DNA from 4 places in the Streptomyces sp. BK022 genome. Region 4 is predicted to be linked to each of the others. Evidence: riboswitches for the same ligand, from Rfam matches in the RefSeq annotation. Region 4 holds a riboswitch; each other region holds the start of a gene.
What was found. Region 4 has a riboswitch for cyclic di-AMP ahead of EV284_RS16950 (C40 family peptidase). Riboswitches for the same ligand answer to the same signal wherever they lie in the genome.
Positions count from the first base shown of each region.

Region 1: it holds a riboswitch for cyclic di-AMP, as region 4 does, so the genes downstream of both, EV284_RS17590 (LysM peptidoglycan-binding domain-containing C40 family peptidase) here and EV284_RS16950 (C40 family peptidase) in region 4, are expected to answer to the same signal.
Region 2: it holds a riboswitch for cyclic di-AMP, as region 4 does, so the genes downstream of both, EV284_RS26945 (transglycosylase family protein) here and EV284_RS16950 (C40 family peptidase) in region 4, are expected to answer to the same signal.
Region 3: it holds a riboswitch for cyclic di-AMP, as region 4 does, so the genes downstream of both, EV284_RS23795 (M23 family metallopeptidase) here and EV284_RS16950 (C40 family peptidase) in region 4, are expected to answer to the same signal.

Region 1 covers NZ_SHKU01000004.1:206,423-209,932, reverse strand. The annotation lists gene EV284_RS17605 (hypothetical protein) at 1-236, shown strand, start outside; tRNA gene EV284_RS17600 (tRNA-Asn) at 300-372, opposite strand; tRNA gene EV284_RS17595 (tRNA-Leu) at 447-526, opposite strand; gene EV284_RS17590 (LysM peptidoglycan-binding domain-containing C40 family peptidase) at 580-1,116, opposite strand; cyclic di-AMP (ydaO/yuaA leader) riboswitch at 1,207-1,344, opposite strand; tRNA gene EV284_RS17585 (tRNA-Phe) at 1,375-1,447, opposite strand; tRNA gene EV284_RS17580 (tRNA-Pro) at 1,453-1,526, opposite strand; gene EV284_RS17575 (histone-like nucleoid-structuring protein Lsr2) at 1,961-2,332, opposite strand; gene EV284_RS17570 (hypothetical protein) at 2,446-3,246, opposite strand.
Region 2 covers NZ_SHKU01000007.1:84,528-88,037, reverse strand. The annotation lists gene EV284_RS26955 (cytochrome P450) at 1-107, shown strand, start outside; gene EV284_RS26950 (transglycosylase family protein) at 231-1,256, shown strand; cyclic di-AMP (ydaO/yuaA leader) riboswitch at 1,451-1,629, shown strand; gene EV284_RS26945 (transglycosylase family protein) at 1,634-2,344, shown strand; gene eno (phosphopyruvate hydratase) at 2,676-3,510, shown strand, end outside.
Region 3 covers NZ_SHKU01000006.1:17,257-20,766, forward strand. The annotation lists gene EV284_RS23790 (aldo/keto reductase) at 1-327, opposite strand, end outside; gene EV284_RS23795 (M23 family metallopeptidase) at 405-1,436, opposite strand; cyclic di-AMP (ydaO/yuaA leader) riboswitch at 1,446-1,613, opposite strand; tRNA gene EV284_RS23800 (tRNA-Met) at 1,874-1,947, opposite strand; gene EV284_RS23805 (dihydrofolate reductase family protein) at 2,013-3,146, opposite strand.
Region 4 covers NZ_SHKU01000004.1:102,627-106,136, forward strand. The annotation lists gene EV284_RS16940 (8-amino-7-oxononanoate synthase) at 1-832, shown strand, start outside; gene EV284_RS16945 (ATP-binding protein) at 1,056-1,526, shown strand; gene EV284_RS16950 (C40 family peptidase) at 1,587-2,060, opposite strand; cyclic di-AMP (ydaO/yuaA leader) riboswitch at 2,064-2,277, opposite strand; gene EV284_RS16955 (hypothetical protein) at 2,619-2,927, opposite strand; partial or broken gene EV284_RS16960 (ATP-dependent Clp protease proteolytic subunit) at 2,935-3,510, opposite strand, start outside.

The sequences.
Region 1 (3,510 bases), 100 kb from region 4:
TGGACGCGGCCGTCGACAAGCAGCGGCACCTGAGTGCCCACCGCCGCGGCGGGCCGGCTCCCTCCCCGGCCGACGACGAGGCGCCGGAGCAGGTCACTGTCTGGACGGTCAAGCACGTGGCGTGGGGTATCACGGCCGGCCTGGGGCTACTGTCCGCCCACTGGCCGGCCCTGCTGGGGGTAACGACCGTGTGTGGTCTGCTCACGTTCGTCGTGACCGGCATCGGAGACGACTAAGCCCCGGCGACCATTCGGTTCACCGGGGCTCAGCCCTTTAACTACACCCATCCCAAGGTGTTGCTCCCCCACCTGGACTCGAACCAGGAACCTGACGGTTAACAGCCGTCTGCTCTGCCAATTGAGCTATGGAGGAACGGGGAAGTCTCGACCGCTCGCCACCCACCCGGAATTTACCGGCCTAAGCCTCGTCCGTCGGCCTTCCCTGCGTACCCAAGGTGGGACTCGAACCCACACGCCTTCCGGCACCGCTTTTGAGGCGGTTGACTGTGCCATTCGTCTACTCGGGCGGGGGCCGGAGGAACCTCGAAATTCCCTCCGGCCTTTCCTGCAATGGACCCTACTACACCGCGATCCGTCCGTAGTAAACGGACTTCGACCACGGGTGGTAGTAGTTGACACCCGCACCCGGGTGCTCCGACTCCAGCCACGTCGTGGAATTCACGTAGATGGCGACGTGGTAGACGCTGCCGGATCCGTCGTGGACGAAGACCAGGTCACCCTTCTGGGGCGAGCTGACCTTCTTGCTGGCGTGGTACTGGCTGGACGCGACCCGCGGGAGGGACTTCCCCAGAGCCTTGAACGTGGCGTACGTCAGGCCCGAGCAGTCCATTCCCTTGGTCGAGGAGCCGCCCCATACGTACGGGGTGCCGATGTACTTGGCGGCCTGGTTGACGATTCGCGTGCCCGACGAGGTCGAGCTGGTGGGCTTGGGCTTGGGCTTGGCCGGCGCGGGCGCTGAGCCGGCGGTCAGGTAGATCCTCTCGCCGGGGTAGATACGACTGGGGTTGGATATGTGATTGATGGACGCGAGGTGCTGATACGTCGTCCTGTGGGCCGATGCGATCCCGCTCAGGGTCTGTCCGCTCTTCACGGTCACGTAACTGGATTCCGCGTCCGCTACCGAAGCCGCGAGAGGGGAAAGGGCCAGTGCGCCCGCGAGAACGAGTCCAGCGATCCTCTTATTCATGATTGCACTCCGTACGCCTACGAGATTAGGTGACGGACTCGGGATAAGTGCTGCTCCCTACCACACAGGTTCTGCGGATTCGCCCCAGTAATGCGTTTCGGTCTCCCGCCCCTGTTCAGGGTTGATTGCAGTTTTTGTCCAGGAACAGGGCTCGGCGTCTGGACAAAGTGGCCCCCCTTGGAATCGCACCAAGATCTCCCGCTTTTCAGGCGGGCGCATTAACTTCCTCTGCCAAAGGGCCTTGAGTCTGGATGGCAGGATTCGAACCTGCGACCCCCTGCATCCAAAGCAGGCGCGCTACCGGGCTGCGCTACATCCAGAAGAAGACGTTCCGTAGAACACCTTTGAAGAACGTTGTACAACTTACCGTATCAGCACTATGGCTTGTCAAGCACATCGAGCAACTAACTGGACAACGTTGGGAAGGGTTCCCCGCTGGGTCTTACGCTGCAACTGGCGGTGAGGTACCAGGAGCTGCCCTAGCGGGCGGGGAACGCGCCGCGGCCCAGGCAGAATGCCTCGTGGACCGGGAGGACGAGCATGGGCAGGCTGGCGGAGGGGAGGTGGTTCCCCTGGGCCGGCTGTCGCTCGCTCATCTGCATGAGTCTTTTCTACACGATCACGATTACGTGTTTGTAATCGCAGGCCACTGCCCCCTCTCCTCGCGCGAGGCGGGGGGTAGGACACTGTTCTCGGGCGCGAAAAAGGGCCGGGGGACCTGTGGTCCTCCGACCCTCGCTGAGGCGGATGAAAGCTACTGGTGGGCCGCCTCGAACTCCTCGATCCAGGCCTTGGTCAGCCGGCCGGTGTCCGGCACGTCGTAGCCGCGCTCCTCGCGCAGCCACTGGCGGACGTCCTGAGCTGTGAATGCCTGGCCGCCCTTACCCTGGATGGCCTTGCGCACCTGTGTACCGACGCGCTTGCGGGCCGTGTGGGCGATGGACGTGTAGGGCTCCATGGCCTCCAGCATCTCGTCCTGGTGCTCCTGGCACAGGTCCGCCTCGTACCGGGTGGTACCGATCTGGAAGACCGTGGACTCGTCGTTGGGCACGTCCTGGCCACAGACCTCGGCCTTCCTGCCCCGCTTCACCTTGCGGTCGCAGAACTTTCTGACGCGCTCGCCCATGACTCCCTCAATCTCTCGACGACCCCGCACCGGAAGCAGCACGAGGCATGCCGACATACTGCTTCCGGATTACGCGTTCTGTCAAGCGTTTCGCAGGCAGTTCTTGACAACGACTACCTGAGAAGCGACTCGACGGGGCTCAGAACGTTGTGCACAACCTCCTGAACAGGGTTTTCGCGCTTCGGCCGGGCCCCGCCGGCCGGCATCTCCGGGGCAGCCCCGATCGGGCTGGGAGAGGGGAGTGTGCGCTTCTTCGCAGGGGCCGGTGACGGCGTCTTCGCCGTCGTCGAGTCGGTCCTCTTGGCGTCGGGCCTCTTGGCGTCGGTCTTCTTGGGCACGGACGCCCCCGAGAGTTTGCGGTGCCTGCCGACGTAGCTACTGGCCATGTGCGTGGCCGTCGCAGCGGTCGGCCGGGCATGTCGGGCGTAGTTGTCCCCGTCGGGCCGGGCCTCGAAGGGCTCGGTGACGATGTCGGCTGCTATGGAGGCCGACGTGGGGGCCGACGTGGGCTCTTCTGCCCAGCCTCCCGCCAGGTCAGGGTGGTCCAGTCCGGGCCGGCGGTTTTGCGCGTGCTCGTCCAGGGAGGCTTCGGCGACCATGCCCAGGAGCAGCGGCGCCACGGTGGCTGCCACGGTCAGTACGGCACGACGGAAGCCCTTGGGGCGGAAGGTCTTGCGGCGGCGTGCGGTAGGAGTGGGTTCAGGTGCCAGGTCCTCCCACACTTCTTCCTCGTCCGCGGGGAACCAGTAGGTGAACGCCTGCTGCTCGGCGTCCCAGCCCATGCACAGTTCCCCGGCGTCCACCATGGCGGACAGCTCGTCCTTGACCTCTTGGATGGTCGGGAACTCCGCGTCGTCGAGGCCGTAGAAGTCGGGGAGCGCTTCCTCGTGCGGTACGTCTTCCTTGTCACGCACGTACGGGACGTTGTCGACGCCGGGTGTGTGCGTGCTCCCCGCATGAAGGCGACGCAGCTCCCGGACGTCCTGCTCTCCCGTGTCCTGGCCGTCGCGCCTGGTTGTGTTCATGGCCCTGGTTAACCCCTCCAACAACGCGCTCCCTGATGTGAGGGTGGAGCGCGTGAAGACACATGGTGCTGGCCAAATCCCCTTCACGGAGCCGAGTTTCAAGTCCTTGCCTGACGCAAAGAGCGCGGGGATCGACTGTGAAGAACTAATGGA
Region 2 (3,510 bases), on a different contig from region 4:
GCTGGCGCGGCGGGCTGATCATGCGGGGACTGCGCACACTGCCGGTGAAGTTCACACCGGTCGGTCCCAGTCGTGAAAGCACATATGACGGACGTTCAACTATGTGATCTTCACGTGATCTCTGCGGCATGAACTTGTGACAAGTGTTCGTCTGACGCTACGTTCACCCATCAGTGTGGCGCCGAGCACCACTCGCCACGCCGTACTGCTGTCGCACGAAAGGCAACCGCATGCTCTCCGGGAACGGTAGGCACCGTCGCCCCCGCCAGGCTCCGGCGCTCCTCGTCGCGGCCGGCGTGACCACGTCCGCCATCGCCATCCCGCTCCTCGGGGCGGCGAGCGCCAACGCGGCCGACGGCACCACCTGGGACAGGGTCGCCGAGTGCGAGAGCGGTGGCTCCTGGAGCGCCGACACCGGCAACGGCTATTACGGCGGCCTCCAGATATCCCAGGACGACTGGGACAAGTACGGCGGCACGCAGTACGCGGCCAGCGCCGACCAGGCCAGCCGCTCGCAGCAGATCTCGGTGGCCGAGAAGATCCTGGCCGACCAGGGCACCACCCACTGGGCCACCTGCGCCCTGGTCTCCGGGCTGACCTCCAACTCCGGCTCGGTGGACGTCGACACGGGTGTGAGCGAGACCCCGTCCGCCGGTCAGGGCGCCCCGGGCAAGGACGCCGGCAAGTCGAGCGAGACCCCGGAGGCGGACGCTTCGTCCGATGCTTCCGACTCGCCCGGACTGGGTGATTCCTCCCCGTCGTCCGGCTCGTCCGACTCCTCCGCCAAGGAGACCGGCAAGCCGTCCTCGGGCGCCGGCGAGAAGGACACCGCCGGCGACGCCGGGAAGGACACCGGAGCCGCCCGCTCCGACGCGTCCACGCCCCCGGCCGCCGGTCACGGGTACAAGGACGGCGGTTCGGCCTCCGGCGCCCCCGCGGCGGAGGACGACGAGTCGTGGGAGGACGGCGGCTCCTGGAGCCTCGTCGACACCGGCGACCTCGGCGGCGGCCGTCACCGCGGCGGCAGCGCCGACGAGAACGTGACGGAAGGTCAGCACACAGCCGGCACGGGCCGCCACGCCACCGCCTCTGCGGGCACCTACACCGTCCGCGACGGGGACACCCTCGGCTCCATCGCCGACTCCCTTGGTGTGGACGGCGGCTGGGAGGCCCTCTACGCCGCGAACAAGCAGGCCATCGGCGCCGACCCGAACCATGTCGACCCGGGCCGGACCCTGCGGGTGCCGGGCGAATAGGACTCCGAATAGCGGCATTTGACGCCCCGCTATCTTCTTATATGTCCTATTTGGCGAAAGTGTGGGATGACTCTCAGAAGACCTGATCGTCTTTGAATTTCGCCGCGCGGCATGTCTACGGTCGGGACCGCTCGTCACCACGAGCCCCCGTGGCCGCAACGCCGAATCCTGCCAGCGGCCGTCGGGGACAACCGTCGCGTAAAGCGCCGTAGGCAGGAGCGGGGGACCCAAGGTAGGTGCCCGAACCGGTGTCCGACACCGGGACGGGCTTGGGGTGGAGCCACGCCTTCCAGAAGTACCGGGGAGGGGTGGCCGGGCAACTCAACCGGCCCGAACCCGACAGCTCACCTCGCAGGCGTCGGTGAGGGGATCGATCCATGCTGCTTTCCAGCAAGGGCAAGCGCCGTCGCCCGTCCAAGACCGTCCGTGTCCTCGCGCTCGCCGGTGTCGCCGGCGCGGCCGTCGCGGGCCCGGTGATGGCGTCGGGCAGCGCCTCCGCCGCCACCGGTTCCGAGTGGGACGCCGTCGCCCAGTGCGAGTCGGGCGGCAACTGGTCCATCAACACCGGCAACGGTTACTACGGCGGGCTCCAGTTCTCCGCCTCCACCTGGGCCGCGTACGGCGGCACGCAGTACGCCGCCACCGCCGACAAGGCGAGCAAGGAACAGCAGATCACCGTCGCCGAGAAGGTGCTCTCCGCCCAGGGCAAGGGCGCCTGGCCGGTCTGCGGCACGGGTCTGTCCAGCACGCCGTACAGCGGTTCCGCCGCCCCGGCGAGCCCGGCTCCGTCCACGGACACCAAGACGGAGGACAAGGCCGCGGCCGACACCTCCGGCCGCGCCGCCGACGACCAGGCCGCCTCCCGCTCCACCGAGCGTCCGGACGCGAGCAAGACCGTCACCACGCCGACCGGTGGCAAGGTCAAGAAGGGCGACGGCGAGTACAAGGTGGTCAAGGGCGACACGCTCAGCTCCATCGCCGCCAAGCACAAGGTCGAGGGCGGCTGGAAGAAGCTGTTCGACCTGAACAAGGACATCGTCGAGAAGGCCGACTTCATCTTCCCCGGCCAGATGCTCCACCTGAAGTAACCGCGACCCGCTCGGCGGCCCGGCCCCCGAACCGTCCGGCCCCCGAGCTTCCGGTCCCCTGATGGACCCCCCGCCCCGGTGCGCGTTCCCCCCGCGCGCCGGGGCGGTGCGCGTGGTGCGGCCGGCCCGCCCGGCGCACCGGCCCGCGCGTCCGGAAGCTTTGCCCAGAACCCTTTGTTCCGGACGGGAACAATGGGTACCGTCTCCCTGTCCCACCCCGTCCACGAGGCGGTCGGTCGACGGCCGACGGCCCCAGGACGGTTAGGCTCTAGAGGCAAGGCATGCCATCCGGCGCACGCCCCGCACTCATCGCGTCACATCCATGAAGGAGATGCTCGTGCCGTCCATCGACGTCGTCGTAGCCCGGGAAATCCTGGACTCCCGAGGCAACCCCACGGTCGAGGTCGAGGTCGGCCTCGACGACGGCAGCACGGGTCGTGCCGCCGTCCCGTCCGGCGCCTCCACCGGTGCCTTCGAGGCCATCGAGCTGCGCGACGGTGACCCGAACCGCTACCAGGGCAAGGGTGTCGAGAAGGCCGTCCTCGCCGTCATCGAGCAGATCGGCCCGGAGCTGGTCGGCTACGACGCCACCGAGCAGCGCCTGATCGACCAGGCCATGTTCGACCTGGACGCCACCGACAACAAGGGCTCGCTCGGCGCCAACGCCATCCTCGGCGTCTCCCTCGCCGTGGCGCACGCCGCCTCCGAGGCCAGCGACCTGCCGCTCTTCCGCTACCTGGGCGGCCCCAACGCGCACCTGCTCCCGGTGCCGATGATGAACATCCTGAACGGCGGCTCGCACGCCGACTCCAACGTGGACATCCAGGAGTTCATGATCGCCCCGATCGGCGCGGAGTCCTTCTCCGAGGCCCTGCGCTGGGGCACCGAGGTCTACCACACCCTCAAGAAGGTCCTGAAGAGCAAGGGCCTCGCCACCGGTCTCGGCGACGAGGGCGGCTTCGCGCCGAACCTCGGCTCCAACCGTGAGGCCCTCGACCTCATCCTCGAGGCCATCAAGGAGGCCGGCTACGCCCCCGGCGAGCAGATCGCCCTCGCCCTCGACGTCGCCGCGTCCGAGTTCTACAAGGACGGCAAGTACCTCTTCGAGGGCAAGGAGCGCTCCGCCGCCGAGATGACGGAGTACTACGAGGAGCTCGTCGCGGCCT
Region 3 (3,510 bases), on a different contig from region 4:
GTCAGCGGCCGCCTTGATGTTGGCGGCCTTCAGCCCCTTGTACTCGGGATGCTGACTGACCTTCGTGGCGATGACGACCTCGTCGCGGACCCCGCGGGCCCGCGCCCACTCACCGATGATCGTCTCGGACTCGCCGCCCTGGTTGCCCTCGACCCAGGCCGAGTAGGAGTCCGCGGTGTCGATGAAGTTGCCGCCCGCCGCGCGATACGCGTCGAGGACGGCGAAGGACGTGTCCCGGTCGGCGGTCCAGCCGAAGACGTTGCCGCCGAGGGCGAGCGGGAAGACCTCGAGGGAGGAGGAGCCGAGCTTGCGCAGAGAAGCAGTCATGTCTCTTCTCAACGATCACTCGGACCCGTCCATTCCGATTCCGGGGCAAGGACCCGGTCAAGCCCCGGCGGGAGTCCTCAGGGAGTGAGCCCCTTGCCCCGCAGCCACGCGCCGGGGTCGATTCCGGTGGGCTGTCCGCCGGGGTGGACCTCCAGGTGGAGGTGCGGCCCGGTGACGTTGCCGGTGGCGCCGACGCGGCCGATGACCTCGCCGGTGGACACCTTCTGCCCGGCGCTGACGCTGATCGAGGACTGGTGGCAGAACCACAGCTCGGTGCCGTCGTCCAGGGTGAGGATCGTGCGGTAGCCGTACGCCCCGGCCCAGCCGGCCTCGGTGATCGTGCCGCTGTGGATCGCCTTGATCAGCGTGCCGGTGGGCGCGGCGAAGTCCAGACCGGTGTGGTACCCGGAGGACCACATCGAGCCGGCCTGCCCGAAGGTCGAGGTGATCGTGTACGAGGAGGTCGGCAGCGTGTACTGCTTGGCCAGCGCGGCGAGCCGGGCCGCCTCGGCCTTCTTCTCGGCGTCGGCCTCCGCCTTCTCCTTTGCCGCGGCGGCCTTCACGGAGGCTTCCTTCGCGGCCTTGGCGGCGGCCTCGGCGGCCTGCTGGTCGGCCTTGGCGACGGCGGCCGCGGTGGCCCGGCTGTCGGCCTTGCTCTGCTGCCGCTCGGCCTGGGCCATGATCCGGCTGCGCAGCGCCTCGCCCGCGTCGGCGGTGGAGTCGTCACTGGCGGCGGTGGCCGTGGCGGTGGCGACGCCGGCGAGGGAGGCGGCGGGCGTCTCCGTGTGGTGGTGCCCGTCGATCAGGGAGTCCACCGAGGGCAGGTCGGGCAGCGCGAGGGACACGGGCGGCTTGCCGGTGTTGGCGCTCGCCATGCCACCCGCGCCGACGGCCGCGATGACACCGACGCCGAGCACGGTGGAGCTGCGGGCGAGTCCGCCGCCGCGCTGCTTGGCCACCCGGTGGCGGCCGCGTACCGCGGGCAGGGACTCCTCGGTGGGGTTCCACTCCTCCCACGCGCCGTCCTCGGCACGGGGGGCGCCGTAGGCAAAGGGCTCACTCGCGTTTGGCGCGAACGGGGCTTGTGGGGCAGGCCGGTTGGACGCCACGCGGGCGCACTCCTTTCCCTCCTCCGCCTACCGGGTTAGCTGACGGGTTCGGAGCAGGAAGGTCTCCTACGCGCGTAAACCCGGCGTGCTCCGAGGGCGGTGCACAGCGGATCGGGCGCGATTCACCCCAAAGTGGTGGGTCCCCGGTTCCCTCGCGGGATTCGGCGTGTGCGCACGGCGCCGTCTCTGCTGACGGCGGTAACGACCGCGCTGCGTTATCGAACGTTAATAGACACGCACACTGGATTCCAAGCCCGTTCAGCTTGATCGTTTGACGTTCTGGCGGGGGGTGAAACGGTCAGGAACGCCACGAACAGGGCGAGTTGACTGCGCTTCAGGAGTCACAGGAGTTTTGCTGGTGACTCAAAAACACCAGCAGCCCCGGAAAACACTCAGGGCCGGAATCCATTTACTGGATTCCGGCCCTGAGTCTTCAGTAGCGGGGACAGGATTTGAACCTGCGACCTCTGGGTTATGAGCCCAGCGAGCTACCGAGCTGCTCCACCCCGCGTCGTTGTGTCTCAAGCATACGTCATCCGCGGGGTCCGGCGCACACACGCCGCCGTGACGTGGGCCTCAGTGCGGAAGGTGAGCGTTCGGTCGCTGCGCGAGAGCGGCGTACCCGGGCACCGTGACCACCTCCACGCCCCCGGCCGCCAGCACGCCCGCGCCGTCGGCCGCGGCGACGAAGGTGTCCGGCTCGCGCCAGGCGGTGACCACGCGGCGCACCCCCGCTTCGAGGATGAGCCCGGCGCACGGGACGGGCCGGGAGGCTCGGTGGGCGCAGGGCTCCAGGCTGCTGTAGACGGTGGCGCCGGGCAGGCGCGGGTCGTCCCGGTCCAGCTTGGCGAGCGCGGCCTCCTCGGCGTGGACCACCGGGTCGCCGCCCTCGCGGGAGTGGCCGCGCGCCAGCTCGGTGCCGTCCGCCGCGACGATCACCGCGCCCACGCTGAAGGCCGTGTCCGAGGGCGGGCAGAGCGCGGCCAGCTCACAGGCGGTACGCAGCCAGTGCCGGTCGGCGGCGGTCTCCAGCGGGCCGGTGCCGGGGGCGGTGGGCTCGTACCGCATGAGGACCACGTCCTCGATGCGGCGGGTGTCGGTCAGCCGCAGCCGGCCGCCCTGGTAGGCGCCGGGGCCGAAGAGGCGGGGGGCGGCCGGGTCACCGACGAAGAGCGGGGCGAGGACGAGCTGGAGTTCGTCGGCGAGGCCCTGCCGGAGGAGCTGGGTGTGCACGGTGCCGCCGCCCTCCACCATCAGCCGGCGCACCCCGCGCACGTCGTGCAGGTGCGTGAGCAGCGCCCGCCAGTCGAGGCCGGCGCCGAGCGGGACCACGTCGGCGGTGTCCCCGAGGAGGGCCGTGGCCCGCTTCGCCCCCGCGTCGGTGGTGTAGAGGAGCTTCTCGCCGCCGGTGTGCCAGAAGTTGGCGGCCGGGTCGAGATCGCCGGACCCGGAGACGGTCACCTTCAGCGGGTACTCCGCCCGCCCCTCGGCCACCCGCGCGGCGCGCCGCTCGGGCGAGTTGACCAGGAGCCGGGGGTTGTCGGCGCGGATGGTCCCGGCGCCGACGAGGATCGCGTCCACCGAGGCCCGCACCTCGTCCACCCGGTCGAAGTCGGCGGGGCTGGAGAGCAGCAGCCGCTCGGGGCCGGTGTCGTCCAGGTACCCGTCGAGCGAGACGGCGGCGGACAGCAGGACATGGGGGTAGGGCATCGACGTGCTCTCCGGACTTTCGGATCTGCGGACGCTGGGTACTACGGGCGGGCACTCCTTTGTACTCCGTGTCGGGGTGCGCCCTGCCCAGGCGGGGATGGGTACCGCTGCTCGTCCCCGCCGGCCGCTCATGGCCACGGCACCGCTCTGGCCGGGCTCTGCGACGCCGTACCGCCCGGCCGCCTCGCGCGTGCGCCGCGGCGCTGAAACCCATGATCCGGTATGGACCACGGAAAAACCTGTATAAGCCAACGGATGGCATGACCGCATCACTTACGGTGCCCCCTTGGTCATCTTCTTCACCAATTCCCCCTCGGGAGGGGGGAGTCGTGAAGGCTCAGGGCGACCGGTCACCGCAGGGAAA
Region 4 (3,510 bases):
GGCGAACCTGGCCGCCGTGACCGCGCTCGGCCCGCACGGCTCACTGATCGTCTCCGACGCGGGCAACCACGCCTCCCTCATCGACGGCTGCCGCCTCGCGCGCGCCACCACCCAGGTCGTCGCGCACTCCGACCCGGAGGCCGTGGCCAAGGCCCTGGCGACCCATCAGGGGGAGGCGATCGCCCTCTGCGACACCGTGTTCTCCGTCGACGGGGACGCCGCCCCCCTCGGCCCGCTGGCCGACGTCTGCCGGGAACACGGCGCCGGACTGGTCCTGGACGACGCCCACGGCCTCGGCGTCTTGGGGGAGGGCGGCCGGGGCTCGGCCCACGCGGCCGGGCTCGCGGGTGCGGCCGACGTGGTGGCCACGGCCACGCTGTCCAAGTCGCTGGGCAGCCAGGGCGGGGTGGTGCTGGGGCCGGCGCGGGTGATCGGCCATCTGGTCAACACCGCGCGGACGTTCATCTTCGACACCGGCCTCGCCCCCGCGGCCGCCGGAGCCGCGCTCGCCGCGCTGCGCCTGCTCCGGCGCGAACCGGAGCGCCCGGCGCGCGTCCGCGCGGTCGCCGCCGAACTGCACGCCCGGCTCACCGCCGAGGGCCTCGCGGCGGTACGCCCGGACGCGGCCGTGGTCTCCGTACGGGCGCCGTCCCCCGACGCCGCCGTGCGCTGGGCCGCCGACTGCCGCACCGAGGGCCTGTCGGTCGGCTGCTTCCGCCCGCCGTCCGTCCCGGACGGCGTCTCCCGGCTGCGGCTGACCGCCCGCGCGGACCTGTCGGAGGCCGACATCGAACGGGCCGTAAGGGTCATCACCGCCGTTCGGCCCTGGTGAGGGCGGGAAAAACCCCGTCAAATACGGTCTCGCGTCGCAGAGTTCACCCCGTTGAGCGACAGATGTCCGCGTATCTGGGGGGTTGGTCCACCGGACCGCTTCCGTAATGGCAGGCTGGCGTGCAGGCACCAGAGCGGGACCGGGCCCGAACTCTCCGCCCCCGCGTCGCCGCGCGGCGCGGGGGAGGTCGGCGGGCCGCCCGTGGGAAAGGGACTACTTCGCCATGGCAGACCATCTGGAAGCATCCGTCACTCTGCCGAGCGATCCCGCCTCGGTCCGCGCGGCCAGGTCCTACGTGGTGGGGACCCTGGCGAGCTGGGGGCTCCCCGCGGACGACGAGGTCACCGACACCGTGCGCCTCATCGTCTCCGAGCTGGCCACCAACGCCGTCCAGCACACCCTGGGCCAGTCGCCCACCTTCACCGTGGACGTCGTACTGGCCCGCGACGAGCTGCTGCTCATCGGCGTGACGGACAGCCATCCGAGGCTGCCGAAGAGACTCCCGGCCGCCGTCGCCCAGGACAACGGGCGCGGCATGGCCATCATCCGGTGTCTCACCGTCGAGTGCGGCGGAAAGCTGCGCGTCCGCCCCACCCGCGAGGGCGGCAAGACGGTCTTCGTCGAGCTGCCCTGGTGCGTGCCGAGCCAGCCACGGCCCGCCACGGCCCGTCCGGAGCCCTCTCCGGCCCGCTGACCCCGGGAACGGCCTCGGGGGCGTGGACGCGCCCGCGGAGACCGCTCCCGGCCGTCCTCGCTAGTTGACCCGGCCGTACCAGACGCTCTTGGTCCAGATCTTCTGGAGCCGCACCACGTCCCCGGTCTTCGGCGCGTGCCAGATCTTGCCCTTACCGGCGTAGATGCCGACGTGGTAGACGCTCGACCCCGAGTGGAAGAAGACCAGGTCACCGGCCTTGCGGTGGCCCGAGGAGATGTGGTGCGTCTTGTTGTACTGCTGCGCGGCCGTGCGCGGCAGCTTCTTGCCGGCCTTCTTGAACGAGTACAGCGTCAGACCCGAGCAGTCGAACCGGCCCGGCCCGGTGGCTCCGTAGCGGTAGGGGGCGCCCTTCTTGGACGCCGCGACCTTCAGTGCCTTCGACGCGGTGGTCGCGGCGGAGGCGTCGGTGGCCAGCCCCGGCACCATGATGGAGCCGCCCACGGCGGCCAGGGTGAGGGCCGAGGCGGTGCCGGCCCGAGCCATCAGCGACGGGACACGATTGAGCGCAGTCATGCGCAACCCTTCGTCAGCCGCCTGTGAAGGATGACCTGTCGGATTCGGGCTGGCGAAGTTGCCCGGCCGTGTCACCACGGCTTCACCCCAAGGGTTGCTCGGCACGATCGTCCGCTGCTCGCGGACATCCGTCCCGGCGACCCGGCTTGCTCGGGTCCTCCACTCCTGCCGATGCACTTCTGTCGACCGGTCATCCGGGTGGCGGCAGGACTCGGCGTCCGCCCGGATGCGCCCCGCCGTTGTGGCGGGGTCTTGTCGTCAGTCAGGGATCTTGGCCCACTCCTGTCCGAAAATCCCAATGGAACCGGGGGTTTGTGGTGTTACTCACCACTCACCCGTTCGGGTGGACAGGGGTGTGTCCGAGTCGCCGTCAACTCCCCTCCACAGCCTCGGACCTGGGCTTCGACCGCCGTGCGGTGGCCCGCCGGGCGCGTGGCGCGCAACTCGGCGGGCCCGGAAACGGGCCCGGAGATACACCGGTCGGCGGTAGCACGTTCGGCCCGTTTCGGCTCGGCGGACGACACGCCGGGCCCCGTACGGCCGACCGCGGTGTCCGGGTCAGCCGGCGGCATCCGGCGGGAGCGCGACGCGCGCGGTCCGGCGTTCGCCGTCCAGCACCCGCAGCGCCTGTGCCAGCGTGCCCCCGCAGAGCTCCCGTTCGCCCCGACGGTGCATCAGCGCGAGCGCGTCGCGGAGCGCGGCCGCCGTGCGCACCAGCGCCTGCGCCGCCCTCAGCGCCCGGTACGTGTCCCCGTGCCGGGCCGGGTTGATCCGGCCCAGCAGGTCCGCGGCCTCCAGGTAACGGTCGATCAGCTCGCCCTCGGCCCGGGTCAGCGCGGGCAGCGGCGGCGGCTCCTTCGGCGGCACGGGCGGCTCACCGGCCGCCGGGCACGTTCTCACGGGCGCCCACGACCCCGTCGACCAGGCCGTGCTCCAGGGCGCCGGCGGCGTCCAGCACCCGCTCGCGCTCCAGCCCGGCGTGGACGGCGGCGGCGTCCCGGCCGGTGTGCCGGACGAGCAGCTTCTCCATCAGCTCCCGCGCCCGGACCAGTTCCGCCGCCTTGATCTCCAGATCGCTGGGCTGCCCCTGCACCGGCGCGGCCAGCTCCGGCTGGCGCAGCACCACCCGCGAGCCGGGCAGTGCGAACCGCTTGCCGGGCGCCCCGGCCGCGAGCAGCACCGGCCGCCACCGAGACGGCCTGGCCCAGGCAGTACGTCTCCACGTCGCAGCCGATGTAACGCATCGTGTCGTACACCGCGGTCATGGCGGGGAAGTCGCCGCCGGGGCAGTTCAGGTACAGCGCGATGTCCCGGTCCGGGGCGGCGTGTTCGAGCTGCATGAGCTGGGCGATCACATCCGTGGCCGCCGTGTCGTCCAGCGGCGTGCCCAGCAGCACGATCCGGTGCTCGAACAGCTTGGCGTAGGGATCGAGCGTGCGGCGGACCCCTC